Regions from separate parts of the Adlercreutzia sp. DFI.6.23 genome, predicted to be linked through region 2. Evidence: predicted binding sites of a transcription regulator. Region 2 holds the regulator's gene; each other region holds the start of a gene.
The links. Region 2 encodes HrcA, which represses chaperone genes, less so after heat shock. Its sites were predicted from a motif close to TNTTAGCANNCNNNNNNNNNGNNTGCTAANA; they were not measured.
Positions count from the first base shown of each region.

Region 1: a site for HrcA is predicted at 4,553-4,583, ahead of htpG (molecular chaperone HtpG). Genes of this name have one in related genera too.
Region 3: a site for HrcA is predicted at 1,696-1,726, ahead of groES (co-chaperone GroES). Genes of this name have one in related genera too.

Region 1 is NZ_JANGBP010000013.1:68,516-74,425, reverse strand. Features, by position in the region: gene mihF (integration host factor, actinobacterial type) at 115-423, shown strand; gene NE591_RS11355 (RNA methyltransferase) at 641-1,555, shown strand; gene NE591_RS11350 (hypothetical protein) at 1,739-2,185, shown strand; gene htpG (molecular chaperone HtpG) at 2,442-4,430, opposite strand; gene NE591_RS11340 (FAD-dependent oxidoreductase) at 4,852-5,910, shown strand, end outside.
Region 2 is NZ_JANGBP010000002.1:240,239-246,148, forward strand. Features, by position in the region: gene hemW (radical SAM family heme chaperone HemW) at 1-923, shown strand, start outside; gene hrcA (heat-inducible transcriptional repressor HrcA) at 1,257-2,267, shown strand; gene dnaJ (molecular chaperone DnaJ) at 2,325-3,473, shown strand; gene NE591_RS02825 (16S rRNA (uracil(1498)-N(3))-methyltransferase) at 3,485-4,306, shown strand; gene NE591_RS02830 (MiaB/RimO family radical SAM methylthiotransferase) at 4,299-5,537, shown strand.
Region 3 is NZ_JANGBP010000005.1:9,212-15,121, reverse strand. Features, by position in the region: gene groL (chaperonin GroEL) at 1-1,285, opposite strand, end outside; gene groES (co-chaperone GroES) at 1,335-1,622, opposite strand; gene NE591_RS05935 (response regulator transcription factor) at 1,870-2,571, opposite strand; gene NE591_RS05930 (sensor histidine kinase) at 2,564-3,799, opposite strand; gene nadE (NAD(+) synthase) at 3,937-4,773, opposite strand; gene NE591_RS05920 (hydrogenase maturation nickel metallochaperone HypA) at 4,924-5,280, opposite strand; gene tatC (twin-arginine translocase subunit TatC) at 5,281-5,910, opposite strand, start outside.

The DNA.
Region 1 (5,910 bases), on a different contig from region 2:
ATTATGATCGTGTAGCTAAAAACGGAGAAACGCTGGTACCGAAGCCTTCTGGTGCCAGCGTTCTTCGAGTGAAGGCCCTGTTAGAAGGGCACCGACTAGAGAAAGAGAAGTGATATGCCCGCACCTACCATGACCCCTGAGCAGCGCGCCGCCGCCCTCGAGAAGGCTCGCGTCGTTCGCGCCAAGCGCTCCGAGATCACCAACAAGCTCGCCATGGGTCTCACCACCCCGGCCGAGGTTCTCGATCAGATCGACGACCCGATCATCGGCCGCATGAAGGTCAAGGCTTTCGTGAACGCCCTGCCCGGCTTCGGCAAGGTGAAGACCGAGAAGCTCATGGAGGAACTGGGCATTCCGGCCGAGCGTCGTCTGCAGGGCCTCGGCTCCAACCAGATGGCCGCCCTGAAGGCCGCCCTTTCTTAGTTTCGTTCGCCCTGACGGGTCGAACGAACTACTCGACGCTGCGAGCCCGACAGGCACCTGCCCTTGTCTCTTGTTTTTGCCTCGGCGCGTACCAAAGTACGCTTGGGCAAAAGGCGAGGCAATTGCAGGCACCTGTCGGGCTCTCGCTGACTTTCGCGCCACCAGCGCGTTCTCGCCAACTATAATTTAGTTGGCTTTTCTTTTTTTGGAGGTATCTATGCCCCTTATCTATGTAGACACGTTGGACGATCCGCGGCTCGATGCGTTCGCGCGGCTGACCGAGGCTCAGCTGCGCAGCAAGCTGGAGCCGGAGCGGGCGCTGTTCATCGCCGAGTCGCAAAAGGTGATCGAGCGGGCCTTCGAAGGCGGTATGGAGCCGATCTCGCTTCTCATGGAAGAGAAGTGGCTGCCCTCCATGGCGCCGCTTATCGAGCGAATGGAAAAGCGCACGAGCGAGCAGACCAGCGGCGAGGGGCTGCCGGTGTTCGTGGCGCCCCATGACGAGCTCGAGCGGCTCACCGGCTTCGAGCTGACGCGCGGCGCCCTGGGGGCCTTCCGACGCCCGGCCCTGCCCGCCGTGGCCGATGTGCTGCGCGGCGCGCGCCTGGTGGCCGTGCTCGAGGACATCACGAACCACACCAACGTCGGGGCCATCTTCCGCAGCGCTGCGGCCTTGGGCGTGGACGCCGTGCTCGCAAGTCCCGCCTGCTACGACCCGCTGTACCGCCGGGCCGTGCGCGTATCCATGGGAACGGTCTTCCAAGTTCCCTGGACCCGCATCAGCGATGAGGACGTGCCGAACCGTCCCGGCTGCGGCACCTGGAGCGTACGAGGCATCCCCGAGTTGCACGAGCACGGCTTCATCTGCACCGCCATGGCGCTCTCCGAAGAATCCGTGACCCCCGACGAGCTGAACGCGCGCCTGACCGAGCGCGAGGCCACCGGCGGCGCGCCCGCGAAGCTGGCGCTGCTGTTCGGCACCGAGGGCGAGGGGCTCTCCCCCGCCACCATTGCGCGGTGCGATTACACCGTGCGCATCCCCATGGCTCACGGCGTCGATTCCCTGAACGTCGCCGCTTCCAGCGCCGTGGCCTTCTACGCCTTCCGGCAGCTGAGCCAGCTAGGGAGGTAGGGCACAATGAGATCCTTCAATCCCCGTTCCGCGGCCCCCGTTCAAGACAACACAGGGAAAGCAAGCGCCCCCATCGCCCAAAACGATTCGCAGCTGAACAGCGACCCCACCGACCAGAGCGCGACAAACAGGAAGATCGGCAAGGACAGCGCAAGTCTGCAAAAAGTGCCGCGAAGGGTCACCGTGGCTACCTGGGTCGTGCGCCTCTGTTTCGCCTTCGTGTTCGTCGTGAACGTGCAGTGCGCCCTGGGGTTCGCGCTCACACCTGAAGCCTACATGGGCGCCTACGAGCTCGCCGGCGTTCCGGGGCGCGTGGCCACCCAGGGCATCGGCATCGCCTTCCTCATGTGGAACTGCACCTACCCGCCGGTCATCTGGCAACCATGCCGCCATCGCGCCTTGGCCGGCGTCGTGCTGGCTCAACAAATCGTGGGGCTAGTCGGTGAGTCGCTCATCCGCGCCACCCTGCCCGTCGGCCACGATCTCCTCGCCAGCAGCGTCGACCTGTTCATCACCTTCGACGCCGCGGGCCTGCTTCTGATGAGCGCCTCGTGGGGATTCTTGCTTCTGCTTGAAAGGCGCGTAAAACAATCTGCCCTCCGGCAAAAGATCGAAATTTCGAGTTGTTAGACATTCGGAAAGCGCCTTCGACCCATTTCCTTCGGCTTACCTGCCCAATGCCCGATAAAATCAACGTTATTCGCTAAAATGGAACCTTGTTCGGATGGTGCGGCGCTAAGGTACTCCGCAAGCCGAACCCTCGACATCTAACAACTCGAAATTCTTGCTCCGAAACCGGGAAAGGATCGCGCGAAGGCGATCCTTTCCAAGAGAGAGGAGGGAGTCTCGAGTTGTTTCAGTTCAGCGGCGCCGAGCATCGACCTCGCTACTTCATCAGCTCGCTCACAGCCTGGGCGAAGGCGAGCGGGTTGTCGGGCATGACGCCTTCCACGAGGAGCGCCTGGTCGAACAGGATGCCGGCGTAGGTGCGCACCTTGTCGTCGTCGCCGGCCTCATGGGCCGCGCGCAGGGCTTCGAACACCGGGTGCTTGGCGTTCATCTCCAGCACGAGGTGCAAATCGGGCAGCCCCTCGGCACCAGGCTGGCTCTTCAGCACCTGCACCATGGCCAGCGACACGCCGCCCTCGCTTGTGACCACGGCCGGCGCATCGGTAAGGCGAGTGGAAACGACAACGCGCTCCACCTTTTCGCCCAGCGCCTCGCGCATCACGTCGAAGAGCTCAGCGTTGGACTCGGTGGCCTCCTCGGCCTCCTTCTTCTCCTCATCGGTGGTAAGTCCCAAGTCCTCGGAGCCCACGTTCTTGATGAAGTAGGGCTGCTTGCTCTCCTCGTCGCCATCCACCGCGTGCTCACCGTAGGTGCCCATGGCCATCATGCAGAACTCGTCCACGTCCTGGTCGCACAGCAGCACGTCGTAGCCCTTGGCCAAAACCGTGGTCACGAGCGGCATGGCGGCCAAACGCTCCAGCGAATCGCCCGCGGCATAGAAGATGGAATCGGCGCCAGCGGGAGCCGCGGCCAAATACTCGTCCAGAGTGATCATCTTCTGCTGCTTGGCGGAGTAGAACAGAAGCAGGTCGCCGAGCGTGTCCTTGGCCATCCCGTAGCTCTGGTAGATACCGAACTTCAACGTGCGGCCGAACTGCTCGAAGAACTTCTCGTAGGCTTCGCGGTCGTCGTCGCGCATGTTCACCAGATCGGCCTTGATCTTCTTCTCTAGCCGGCGGGCGATGGCGCGCAGCTGGCCGTTGTGCTGCAGCGTCTCGCGGGAGATGTTCAGCGTGAGGTCGGATGAGTCAACCACGCCGCGCACGAAGCCGAAGTAGTCGGGCAGAAGCTCCTCGCACTTGTCCATGATGAGCACGTTGGAGGAGTACAGGGCAAGCCCGCGCTTGTAGTCCTTCGAATACATGTCCCACGGCGCGCGGCTCGGCACGAACATGAGGGCGTCGTAGTTGAGCGACCCTTCCGCGTGCACGGAAATGGTACGGGCCGGGTTTTCGAAATCGTGGAAGTCGGTCTTGTAGAACTCGTCGTATTCTTCCTGGGAAACTTCGGACTTCTTGCGCTTCCAGATGGGGATCATGGAGTTGATGGTCTCCACCTCGGTGTAGCTCTCCCACGTCGGCGCGGCCGGTTCCTCGCCCTCGGCCGGCTCGGGCGCCTCAACCTTGCGACTCTTCGTCACTTCCATCTTGATGGGGTAGCGCACGTAGTTGCTGTAGCGCTTGATGAGCTGGGTGAGCCCGTGCTCGCTGGCGAAAGTGCCGAAGGACTCGTCGGCGGTGTCGTCCTTCAGGTACACGATGACGTCGGTGCCGTGCTCGGCGCGCTCGGCCGGCTTGATGTCGTAGCCGTCGACGCCGTCGGATTCCCAGGCCCAGGTCTCGTCGCTTCCGATGGCGCGGGAGACGACGCGCACCTTCTTGCCCACCATAAAGGCGGAGTAGAAGCCGACGCCGAACTGGCCGATGATGTCCACATCGGTGAGGTCGTCGAGGCCCTTCGCCTCGCCGGGCTCGGAATCGGCAGCGGCCTCGGCCTGGGCGGCCTTGAACTCGAAGGAATCGGAATGGGCGATGGTGCCCAGGTTCTTGTCCAGTTCGTCCTTGGTCATACCGATGCCGTTGTCGGACACGGTGACCGTGCGCTCGTCGGCGGAAAAGCCCACCGTGATGGCCAGGTCGTCGCGGCCCACAGCCACCGACGGGTCGGTCAGGCTGCGGAAGTACAGCTTGTCCACCGCGTCGGACGCGTTGGAGATAAGCTCGCGCAGGAAGATCTCGCGATTGGTGTAGATGGAGTTGATCATGAGGTCGAGCAGCTTCTTGCTCTCTGTCTTGAACTTGCGCATAGGCTGGTTCCTTCTTTCATACGATCGGAAGACGCTTGACCGCCCGAGTGTAGGTCGCTCGCCGGCAGTATCTCGCGGTGCGTACGGGTTGTGCGTCAGTCGTTGACCGGCGGCGACAAAAGCGTTAGCAGTCTTCCCTTACGAGTGCTAATAGCACATTGTACGCAGAAGGAAACCTAAGTCAAGTGTTATCAAGTTTTCTTACGCATTTCCTCGAACTGTTTTCGGGAATGTTCGAACCCCTTCAAGGACGCCAGGAGCTTCTTCGATGAGCTGAACATGAGCAAGCTTCTCATCAGGCATTTCTTGACAATCAACCCTTTTGGGTGGTGCGGTTCAACCCATCTGGGCGGTGCGCGGTACGGCAGGCGGCGCGTATGGTGCGCCCTGTTGTTGCACTTCCAACGAAAAGGAGAGGATCATGGGCATCATGAACAACGCAGGGGAGCTGAACACCGCCGAGAAGGGCTTCTCGCGCCGCAACTTCCTTATGGGCGCTGCCTCCGCCGGCGCGCTCGCCGTACTCGGCCTTTCCGGCTGCGCGCCGAAGGGCAAAGACGAGCTTTCCGACACGGGAGCCTCTGCGACGGGTGCCGACGTCAACTGGGACGAGGAGACCGAAGTGCTCGTCGTGGGCTCGGGTTATGCCGGACTGGCCGCCGTCTACGAGGCCGCCAAGGCCGGCGCTGCCGTCCGCGTCATCGAGAAGCACAAGATGGCCGGCGGCAACTCCGTGTACGCCGACGGGCAGATCGCCGTGGTGGGCTCGGCCGCCCAGAAGGCCGCGGGCATCGAGGACAGCATCGAGACCTTCATGAACGATGCGCTCACCGCCGGTTTGAACCTCAACTACAAGGACAAGCTGCAACTTGTGGGCGAGAAGTCCAACGAGGTGTTCGAGTGGACTGTGAGCGAGATCGGCGTGGAGTGGGCCCAGGACGAGGCCACCGTGGCCGAGGGCTGCAGCGACTTCGATCCCGACACCGCCTCATCCACCACCAACGTGAAGACCACCCGCGGCGTGGTGCTGGCCACCGGCGGCTACGGCAAGGACGTGACCTTCCGCAGCGCCCAGGATCCGCGCCTCGACGAGACCGTGGGCTGCACGAACTTCGACGGCGCCACGGCCCACGGCCTGCGCGTGGCCCTGGACGCCGGCGTCATGGGCATGCAGCTGGACCAGATCCAGTGCTATCCCTACACGAGCCCCGAGGAGGACTCCTTCGGCTGCGCCGCCACCTGGATCGAGGCCGAGAGCGCCTACGCGCCCACCATCGACCCCACCACCGGCAAGCGCTTCGTCAACGAGCTCACCGACCGCAAGCGCTTCTGCGACGCCATGTTCGAGGTGGGCACGCCGCTCGTGCAGATCGGCTCGGTGGACAACGTGCCCGACTGGTGCGCCGAGAGCCTGGAAAACGCGCTGAGCGCGGGCGAGGCCACCGGTGGCGTACACGGCGCCTGCCGTCTGGGCTGCAAC
Region 2 (5,910 bases):
CGCTGTCGATGTCGATGCATCTCGAACCCGAGGTCGAGTGCACGATGGAGGCGAACCCCGAAAGTCTTACGGCGCCCATGGTGCGGGATATCTGGGCGCTCGGGGTGAACCGGCTCTCCCTTGGCGTGCAGTCCTTCGACGACGAGGTGCTGAGCATCCTCGGCCGCGCCCACGACGCCGAGGCGGCGCGGGCGGCGGTGCGCGCGGCCCGGGAGCGCTTCGAGAACGTATCGGTGGATCTGATGTGCGGCATCCCGGGTCAGAGCGAGGAGTCCTTCGCGGAAAGCGTGCGGGAGGCGGTGGCGCTCGGCGCGAACCATGTGTCGGTGTACCCGCTGACCATTGAACCCCATACGCCTTTCGATGCCGCCATTATGCGGGGCGAGATGCTCGAGCCCGACGAGGATGCGGAAGCGGCGGCCATGGAGGAGGCTCAGCGCATCCTGGAGGACGCGGGCTTTCACCGCTACGAGGTGGCAAGCTACGCGAGGCCCGGGTTCGAGAGCCGGCATAACACCGCCTATTGGACGGGCAAGCCCTATCTTGGCCTCGGTCGGTCAGCCGTCACCATGACCCAGAACGCCGAGCGTCGCATGCGGGTGCAGGACGGACAGGTGGTGGATGATCTGAACGCGCGGCAGATGGCCGCCGAGGACCTCATGCTGGGCATGCGCATGGCCCGCGGCGTCTCCGACAAGCAGGTGGCGCGGGCGGCGGCGGTCATCGACGGCACCGAAACGGGTGGGGGCACGCGGTTGGCCGCAGCGGCCTTTGAGAGCGAGGGCGGCTCGGTCCTCGCCGCCTTCGATGAACTGGCCGACCTGGGCCTGGTCGAACACGCGGACGGCCGTTGGCGCCCCACCGACGCCGGCTGGCTCTGCGGCAACGAGCTCTACGGCCGCCTCCTCGACCTCGCCCCGTAAGCCAACCCATCGTCCCTTCTTCGCATACCACCTCCGTAGGGGGCGACCAAGGTCGCCCCTCCTCAACGCCGAAAATTTTTCTTTCTCGGGAGGGCGGTGCAAGCACCGCCGCTCGAGAACGGGCGATCTTCTCGAAGAGGGCAGACCGAGGTCTGCCCCTACAGAAGCAGTGCACCAGGGGCACAGCCGCCTTCTGTCGGCGGTTGTGTGTCGCTTGCGTCGAGATGGGCGCTTCCATTAGCACTCTCGCCTTGCGGTTGCTAAAATGGCGTCAACAACGGAAGGTTCCGCGCCCGACGCGCGGGACGAGGCGGGAAGGCGAGAGGAGCGGATATGCTGTCGGAGAGGCGCCAGAGAGTGCTGCGCGCGCTGATCGAGGACTACATCGAGTACGCGCTCCCCGTGGGCTCGCGTACCCTGACCGAGCGGCACCGCCTGGGCGTGAGCCCCGCCACGGTGCGCAACGACCTCTCTGCTCTGGAAGACGCCGGCTTCATCCAGCAGCCGCACACCTCTGCCGGGCGCGTGCCCACCGACGCCGGCTACCGCACCTTCGTCGACGAGCTGCTCTCGTCGGGATTGGCCGAGGAAGAGCGCCCGCACCAGGCCATGGTTGACGAGCTGCGCGCCTCGGCCTCGGAGCTGGACGCGCTCATGGAACGCACCTCGGCGGCCCTCGCGCGGCTCACCAACTGCCTGTCCATTGTCATGGCGCCCTCGGTGCTCGCGGGCCGCATTCGTCAGATCACGCTGGTGTCGCTTTCGCCCTGGCAGGCCATCGTCATCGTGGTGGCCGAGGACGGCCAGGTGGTCAACCGCACGGTCACCTTCGCCGACGAGGTCTCCGCCGACGAGCTGGCAGGTGCCCAGAACCTGCTGAACCGGGTGCTCGCCGGGCACTCGGCCCGCGACGTGCGCCGCTCCATGGACGCCGGCACCGTAGAGGCCCTCAGCGACCCGCTCGTGCAGCTCATCATCGACGAGGTCATAGAATGCTTGGGCGAGTCCGAAAGCGCTCGTGCCCACAGCCTCGGTGTCTCGGCGCTTCTGCGCCAGCCGGAGTTCAGCGATTCGAAGGCCCTGCTGCCGGTCATAGAAGTGCTGGAGGACGACCGCGTGCTGCTGAACACCTTCGACGAGGCCGCCGCGGAAGGGGGGCCGGTCATGGTGCGCATCGGGCACGAGAACCCCGCCTCGGAGCTCGCTGGTGTCTCTATCGTGGCCTGCCCCTATGGGCGCGGCGAGTCCGAGGGCGTCGTCGCCGTCATCGGCCCCACCCGCATGAACTACGAGCGCGCCATCCGCGCCGTCCGCGCCGCCCAGTGCGCGCTGCACGGCGAGTAGACGTGCGTTACCCAAGAATACGGAAGAGCGAACGAAGAAAGGCAAGATTCACCTATCATGGCCGCAACTAAGGACCTCTACGAAATCCTCGGCGTCTCCCGCGACGCCTCCGAAGCCGAGATCAAGAAAGCATTTCGCCATAGGGCGCGGGAGCTGCACCCGGACGTGAACAAGGCACCGGATGCCGAAGACCAGTTCAAGGAGCTGAACGAGGCCTACGACGTGCTGTCCGACCCCCAGAAGAAGGCCCAGTACGACCGCTTTGGCACGATTCCCGGCGCGGCGAGTGGCGGCGGCCCCTACGGCGGCGTCGGCATCGATTTCGAGGACTTGTTCGGTGGCGGCTTCGGCGGCATGGGTGATATCTTCTCCACCTTCTTCGGCGGCGCGGCCGCAGGCGGCCGCCAGGTGCGCAAGGACGGCCGCGACATGGGCGTGGGCATCCGCATCACGCTGAAAGAGGCGGCGACCGGCGAGAAGAAGGAGATCGTTTACGACCGCCTGGCGCCGTGTCCCGATTGCGACGGCACGGGCCTGGGCGAGGACGGCAAGGAAGTGACCTGCGAGGAATGTCACGGTACCGGTCGGGTCGTCACCGTGCAGCACACCTTCTTGGGCGACATGCAATCGGCCACCACGTGCCCCGCCTGCCACGGCACCGGCACGGTCATCGACAACCCGTGCCCCGAATGCGAGGGCCAGGGGCGCGTGCCCGACCGCCAGCGCGTCTCGGTGGAGATCCCCAAGGGCATTCGCGACGGCCAGCAGCTGCGCATCCACGGCTTCGGCGAAGCGGGCATGCAGGGTGCGCCGGCCGGCGACCTTATCGTCACCGTGCGCATCGCCCCCGACGAGTTCTTCGAGCGCGACGGCGACAACCTGCACTGCAAGCTCGTGGTTCCCATGGTACAGGCGGCGCTCGGCGCCGATATCGAAATCGACGGCATCTACGAGGACGAGAAGGTCACGGTTGCCATCCCCGAGGGCTGCCAGAACGACCAGATCGTGCGCGTGAAGGGCTTCGGCATGCCGCGCCTGAAAAGCGACGCTCGCGGCGATTTGTTCGCGCACATCGCCGTGGAGGTGCCGAAGAAGCTCTCCAAGCGCGAGCGCGAGCTTTTGGAGGAGCTGGCCGAGGAGATGGGCGAGGACGTGAACGAGGAGAAGCGCTCGCCCTTGCAGAAGCTCCGCGACATTTTCGAGTAGGGCTACTGATCATGTCGTTGCCGCGCTTCTTCCTGGAAAACCAAGTGCTCGCTGCCGAAACGGAGGCAGTGTTCCCGCTGCGCCTTGAGTCCGACGACGCGAAGCACGCGCGGGTGCTCCGGCTGGCGGCGGGTGAGCACATCGCCGTGATCGACGCCGACCAGGATTACTTCGAATGCGAGATCGTCGATTTTGCGGACGAGCTGCCGCTCGTTTCCATTGCGCGCCATGAAGACGCGAGCGAGGCCGGCCCGCAGGTGATTCTGCTGCAGGGCCTGGCCAAGGGCGACAAGATGGAGACCGTCATCCGCCACGCCACCGAAGTAGGCGTGGCGGCCTTCGTCCCCCTTACCTGCGCCCGCTCCATCGTGAAGCTGGACGGCAAGAAGGCGGCTGCGAAGACGGAGCGGTGGCGGGCCATCGCCAAAAACGCAGCCATGCAATCGGGGCAGGCTCGGGTGCCGGAGGTCGCCGAGCCCGTCTCCGTGCGCGAGGCGGCCGCGATGCTCGGCCAGGCGACGGCCGTGCTCGTGTGCTGGGAAGAGGCGCCCGAGACAGCGAGTCTGAGCGAAGCCGTGCACGATGCGCTCCTCGCGACGTGCACGCCGGCCGCTGACGCCCGCATCGCCGTGGTCGTGGGCCCTGAGGGGGGCCTCGCCGAGGAGGAGGTGCGCTGCTTTCTCGGCTGCAACGACCGGGCGCGCCTCGTGACCCTGGGCCCGTCCATCCTGCGCACCGAGACCGCCGGCATCGTGGCCCCGGCGCTGGTGCTCTACGAGCTGGGCGGCATGGGGAATCGGCCCTCTCCCACTTACGAGGGCAACCGTGGGTAGGGCCCTCTTCGGCTACACGGTCGTGAACTTGGGCTGCAAGGTGAACCGCGTGGAGGCCGACGGTTTCGAGCGGCTGCTCGCGGAACGCGGGGGAGTGCCTGTTGGAGAGGCGGCGGCCGACCTCATCGTCGTGAACACCTGCACGGTCACCGGCGAGGCCGAGAAGAAGACCCGCAAGGCCGTGCGCCATGCCCTGTCGACCAACGACGGCGCACGCGTCGTCGTCACGGGATGCGCGAGCGAGCTCTCGTCGGAGACCTTCGCCGCTATGGATGATCGCGTCGTTGTCGTACCCAAGGCAGGCGCGGATCTCTATCTCAGCGAGTTGGAAATGAGCGGCGCAGCTCCTTGCGAAATGTCTGAATCTTTCTCGGCATCGCCCGCCGATGGCCGCACGCGCATCGGCATCAAAGTGCAGGACGGCTGCGACAACGCCTGCACCTACTGCATCGTGCACGTGGCCCGCGGCCGCGCGACGAGCCGACCGGCCGACGAGGTGGTGGCCGAGGCGGTGGCCCTCGCTGAATCCGGCGTCCGCGAGGTCGTGCTCACCGGCATCAACCTGGGCTCTTACGACGACGGCGGGACGGATCTGACCGACCTATGTCGCCGCCTTCTAACGGCCACCGCCGATCTGCACGGCGCGGGCGAGCCTCCCTGCCGCTTCCGCATCGGCTCCATCGAGCCTATGGACGTGACCGGCGAGTTCGTCTCTCTCCTCGCCGAGGCCGAGGGCCGCATCTGCCGCCATCTTCATCTGCCCTTGCAGTCCGGCTCGTCCCGGGTGCTGCGCGAGATGGCGCGCCCCTACGACGCCCACGAGTTCCGCCAGCTGGCCGACTTCCTGCGGGCGAGCGTCCCCTCCATCGCGCTGACCACCGACATCATCGTGGGCTTCCCCGGCGAGACCGATGAGGACTTCGAGGACACCTGCGCGCTCGCTCGCCACGTCGGCTTCTCGAAGATCCACGTGTTTCCCTACTCCAAGCGAGAGGGAACGCCCGCGGCCGCCCGTGCAGACCAAGTGCCGCCCGAGGCGAAGGCCGCCCGCGCCGCCCGCCTGCGCGCGCTTTCCGACGAGCTCGCCGCCGCCGACCGTGCCTCTCGCGTCGGCACCGTCGAACTTGCCCTCGTTGAAACCCCCGAGACGGCCACCACCGAGAGCTACCACGAAGTGCCTGCTCCCGCAGGTGCCAAGATCGGCTCTCTCGTCCCGGTGAAAGTAGGATAGCCGCGCAGCAGGGACGACTCTTCTTCCCGAAACGTGCTCCAGATTAAGGCTCGCGCCGCACGAGTGACCTTTTCGGTCGACGAACACCTCTCCTTCTGCATGAGATCTCGAGTTGTAAGCGTCTGGGGGACGCACTGGACTCGGCTATTCAATAGCCTATTTGGAAAACACCTGGTCACAGCAGTGCTGGCAACAGCGACGCTTTCCACCCTGAACAACTGCGCACGCGTAGACGCTTACAACTCGATATCTCGTGCAATTTCGGGGCAGTTCGTCGACCGAAGCTTGGCCGGAAGTTGACTGAGGTTTAGTTTTGGTTGAAGCGCGCTAACGGTCGAGTGCCGATGGGGTTTGGCTGCGACATCGATGGGAG
Region 3 (5,910 bases), on a different contig from region 2:
TGACGGCGTCCAGGGCGCCGATGGCGTCCACGAGCGCCACGCCGCCGCCGGCGACGATGCCCTCTTCCACGGCCGCGCGAGTCGCCTGCAGGGCGTCCTCGATGCGGGACTTCTTCTCCTTCAGCTCGGACTCGGTGGCAGCACCCACCTTCAGCACGGCAACGCCGCCGGAGAGCTTCGCCAGACGCTCTTGGGCCTTCTCGCGGTCGAAGTCGGAATCGACGCGCTCGAGCTCGGCACGGATGATCTGGATGCGGTTCTCAATGTCTTCCTTCTTGCCCGCGCCGTCCACGATAAGGGCGGTGTCCTTGGTGACCTTCACGGTCTTGGCGGTACCGAGCATCTCCATCGTGGCGTCGGCCATGGTCATGCCAAAGTCCTTGTCGATGACCTGGGCGCCGGTGACCACGGCGATGTCCTCGAGGATGCGCTTGCGGCGGTCGCCGAAGCCGGGAGCCTTGATGGCCACGACGTTCAGGGTGCCGCGCAGACGGTTCAGCAGGATGGTGGACAGGGCCTCGCCCTCGACGTCCTCAGCCACGATGAACAGCGGGCGCTGGGCGCGCATGACTTCCTCCAGCAGCGGAACCATGTCCTGGATGGAGTTGATCTTCATGTCGGTCAGCAGGATGAAGGGGTCCTTCAGCACCGCTTCCATCTTCTCCATATCGGTGGCCATATAGGGGGAGATGTAGCCGCGCTCGTACTGCATGCCCTCGACGATGTCCATGTCGATGCCGAAGATGGTCTGGGACTCCTCCACGGAGATGGCGCCGTCGTTGCCCACGGCGTCCATGGCCTCGGCGATCTTGTCGCCGATGGCGGCGTCGCCGGCGGAGATGCGGCCGACGTTGGCGATCTGCTCCTTGGTGGACACCGGGGTGGCGTCGGCCTTGATGGCGGCCACGATGGCGTCGGTGGCCTTCTCGATGCCGCGGCGAATGCCCAGCGCGTCGGCGCCAGCGGTCACGTTCTTCAGGCCCTCGGAGACGATGACGTCGGCGAGGAGGGTGGCGGTGGTGGTGCCGTCGCCGGCCACGTCGTTGGTCTTCACGGCCACCTCGCGCACCAGCTGGGCGCCCATGTTCTCGACCGGGTTCTCCAGCTCGACTTCCTTGGCGACGGTCACGCCATCGTTGGTGATGAGCGGGGCGCCGTAGGACTTCTCCAGAGCCACGTAGCGGCCCTTGGGGCCGAGCGTCACCTTGACGGCATCGGCCAGCTTGGAGACGCCCGCGGCCAAGCCGGAGCGGGCATCGGTATCGAACTTGATTTCCTTAGCCATAAGTTCGCGTTCCTTTCAGTGGATCTATCTTCTCGGTTTATCTTCTCAGTTATTCAACTACGGCGTAAATGTCGTCGGCGCGCAGAATCAGCACGTTCTCGCCGTCCAGCGTCACCTCAGTGCCGCCGAACTTGCCGTAGATGACCTTGTCGCCGACCTTAATAGGCATAGGAAGCAGCTTGCCGTCCTTGTCCATCTTGCCCTCGCCCACGGCGATGATGGTACCGGTCTGGGGCTTCTCCTTGGCATCGGAGGCCAGGAACAGGCCGGACGCGGTGGTAACCTCGGCCTCGTCCTGCTTCAGGATGACGCGGTCGCCCAGAGGCTTCAAATTCATAGCTTGCCGTCCTTTCAATGGTTGTTGTAGCGCCTTCGCGCAACTTCCAATTTAACCACTCGGTTAGGTTAAGTGCTAGCACTCGGTAGCAACGAGTGCTAAACAGTTACGCATCATAACAGCTACGGGAAGGAATGCAAGAGGGGACGGAGAAAAACTTGAGTTTTTTTCACTCAAGTTTCCTGTGATTATAATCTTGATCAGGGATTACTTTTCAAGTTGGAATTTGTGCAGGTGAACAGTCTCCCTAGGGGGCAGGCGTCACCAAACCCGTCTCGTAGGCAAAGACGACGAGCTGGGCGCGGTCGTGAGCATCAGTCTTAGCCATGACGCGGGCCAGATGCGTCTTCACCGTGGCCGGCGAGATGAACAGCTCTTCGGCGATCTCGTCGTTGGAAAGGCCCCGGGCCACCAGCACGAGAATCTCGCGCTCACGGTCGGTGAGGCTCGTCAGCGCGGCGCGGCGAGTCTCGGCCACATCGGCGGCGCCCCAGCCGCCCCGCGGGCGCGCGGCCACGAAGGTCTCCACCAGCCGGCGCATCACCGAGGGCTGGATGAGCGCGTCGCCTCGGGCCACGACGCGGATGGCCGCCACGATCTCGTCGGGGTCGGCATCCTTCAGCAAAAAGCCGCTCGCCCCGGCGCCCAGAGCATCGTAAACGTACTCGTCCACGTCGAAGGTGGTGAGCACGAGCACCCGGGTTTTTGCGAGCAGCGGGTTCGATGTGATGGCGCGGGTGGCCTCGATGCCGTTCATTTCGGGCATGCGGATGTCCATGAGCACCACGTCGGGCCGAAGGCGCTGCGCCTCCTGTACCGCATCGGCCCCGTTTCGGGCCTCGCCGACGATCTCGATGCCCTCGTAGGTGCCGAGAATGGCCTTGAAGCCGCCGCGCACGAGATCCTGGTCGTCCACGACGAGCACGCGGATGGGATCGGCCTCACTCATGGGTCTCCTCCTTCTGGCTGAGGGGAACGCTCACGGCAATGCGCACGCCGCCGAGCGGACTTGGGGACGCGGAGAACGTGCCCTGTAGAAGCCGCGCGCGCTCGCGCATGCCGAGCAGGCCGTGGTGACCGGCCGCGGCGGCCGGGGCAGCGAGCCCCTTCCCGTCGTCGTCGACGATAAGCTCGGCGAAGCCCTCCCGTTTCGTGGACAGTGCCAGCGTCGCACGGCGCGCCCCGGCGTGGCGCACGATATTCGTGGCCGCCTCACGCGCGATGCCGAAGAGGGCCACGTCGATGAACGCCGGCACGCAGGCGCGGTCGTAGGCGGTCTCGTCCAGCGTGACCTCGATATCGGCACCTTCCAAATAGGACACCAAATCGCCCATGCGATCGGTGCCCTGGGTGGGCGTCGTCTCGGCCGGCCCCTCCCCCGCGCGCAGCACGCCGATCATGGCGCGGATTTCCTCCAGAGCGCCCTTGGCGGTGCGACGCACCTCGGCGATGGCCTCCTTGGCGGCGGCGGGATCGCGATCGACCAGGCGCTCGGCGGCCGCGGCCTGGATACTCACAGCCGACAGCGAATGGGCCGTGATGTCGTGCACCTCCCGGGCGATGGAGACGCGCTCGGCCTCCACCCGACGGCGCGCCTCGGCGTCGCGGCTGCGCTCGGCGGCAACCGCCCGCTCCTCGATGGCGCGGGTGCGCTCCTGGTGCTCGTGCAGAGCGTAGCCAGCGAACGCGGCCGCCAGGGCCAGCGCCATGTTCTGGAACACGGTGAGCTGCGTCAAGATGCGCGACTGCTCCGGGGGCGCCGGTGCGAACAGCAGCACCAGGCACATGACCGCGCACGCGATGGCCGCCTCGGCCCGCGAGCGCGCAGACGCCAGCGTGAACAGCGCAATGAGGGGGCCCGCCACGGACAGGGCGATGCCGTTCAGCTCCGCTTGAAGCAGACCCCAGCTGACCAGGCACCACACGAACACGGCCCAGGGGAACTTGCGCCGCAGCACGAGCGGCAGCGTGGTGAGCGCGATGGCCAGAAGCGAGAGGCCCGAGGGCACCATAGCCTGGATGCCCATGAGCCGGCGCATGAACTCGTCGGGGATGAGCAGGTTAACGGCCACGGTGAGCTGCAGGCAGCAGAACCCGAAGGCCCCCGCCGCGATGACGGCGTCGATGAGCCAGTCGGTGGCCGTAAACTTCGGGGTATTTCGAAAGATCTTATCCATGACCGCTATGGTAAACGACCGGACGCCCACGCGCCATACACCGCGGGGTGTATGAAACGAGCCTGTTGAACAACGCCGACCCCAGACGGGGCTCGTTCGCCAGCAGGACGCGGGATCGCCAGCGGGACGCAGCTTCACTAACGAGACGCGGGATCGCCGTAGAACGGCGCGTCAGGGTACGGAGGCTCCAACGCACGCTTGAAGGCGTTGGCGTCGGTACGGGCGATGACGTAATCCACCAAATCGCGGCTCAGGCCGCTCTCGGCGACGATAGCCGCCGCATCCTTCCCCTCTTCCACATAGGCGACGAGAATTCGATCCAGCGTGGCGTAATCGACGCCGAGGGACTTCTCGTCCTCCTGATCGGGCGCGAGTTCCGCGCTCGGCGGCTTCACGAACACGTTCACGGGAATGGGGCCAGTACCGCCCTCTTCCACGGCCCGGCGGTTGCGCCAGCGCGCCATGGCGAAGACGTCGGTCTTGTACACGCCGCCCAAGGGCGCGAAGGCCCCGGCCGTGTCGCCGTAGAGCGTGGAGTAGCCCATGGCCGCCTCGGACTTGTTGCCCGTGTTCAGCATGAGCCAGCCGTGGGCGTTCGAAAGCGCCATGAGGCACACCATGCGACAGCGAGCCTGGGTGTTCTCCGCGGCAAGCCCGGTGAGCGCCCCGCCGCAAGCGCGGGCGAGCACCGCCTCGAAGGCCTCGAAGGGCTCGCAGATGGGCACCGTGATGTTGGAGATGCCGAGGGCTAAGGCCAGCGCCTCGGCGTCGTCGATGGACGACTCGCTGGAATAGGGGCCGGGCAGCATGACCCCGTGCACATGGTCGGCCCCCAACGCGTCGGCGGCCATGACGGCCACGAGTGTGGAATCCATGCCGCCGGACAGCCCGATGACCACATCGGTAAAGCCGGCGCCGCGCACGAAGGCGCCCAAAGCGTCAGTGCAGGCCTCGTACATCTGATGGGGGTTCATAGGCGTCCTCTCGGGTTGGCGCAAGGGGCGACCCTTCGCTGCGCTCAGGTTGGAACGGTGACAGCATAGCAAAAGCGCTGCCACGAGTATGGCAGCGCTTTGTTTCGGGCCGATTGCCGGCATGCGTCCTTCTGGCGACGTGCGCGGCCGTTACTCCTCGGGAAGATCCACCTCGATGGAGTCGATCTGCAGCTCGCGCCCGGCCAGAAGCTCCGTCGCGAACGAGTCGCAGACGGGGCAAAAGCGGTTGTAGAGGTCGTGCTCGAACTCGTGGCCGCATTCCAAGCAGACGCTGCGCGGGCGGATCATCGTCAGATCCAGCGTGGCGCCCTGGGTGAACGGGTCGGCCTCGGCCAGGGCCTTGAAGGCGAACACGAGGGCATCCTCCACCGCCTCCGTGGCCTCGCCGATGGAGACCCTCACACCCAGAAGCCGCGTCGCGCCGGCCTCGCGGGCCGCCTCCACGGCGGCGTCCATGACGCCGGTCATCAGTCCCAGCTCGTGCACTTACTCGTCCTCTTCCGCCGCCAAGCGCTCGTTCTGGCGCTTGATGCGACGGCCCAGCACCACGCGCGCGATAAGCAGGCTGCCCTCGTAAAGCGCGATCATGGCGGCGAACATGAGCAGCATAGTGACCGGCGAGGCATCCGGGGTCGCCATGGCGCTAACCACCATGAGCACGACGTAGACGACCCGCCAACTCCCCCGCAATTTCTTATAGGGGACCACATCGAAAATAACGAGGTAGAAAATGACCAACGGCAGCTCGAAGGCAAAGCCGAAAGCCAATTCGAACTTGATAATGGTGTCAATGTAGGAGGACATGCGGGGAAGCGCATCGCCGAGGCCCATGGCCTGATCGGTCAGCCACTGGAAGGCGGGGTTCAGGATAATCAGATAGCAGAACACCGTTCCGAAAATGAACAAGACCACCGCCGCGGCGAACGTGGGCATGAACCACTTCCGCTCATTGGGTTTAAGCGCCGGCAGGAAGAACGCAAGTATCTGCCACAGGATAACGGGGGCAGTGGCAACGATGGACACCCAGATAGATATCTTGAATCGCGTCGAGAAAGCCTCGAAGGGATCGATGGCGATCGTCTGGACGAAGCCATTGGCATCCGTGGGAAGAAACTC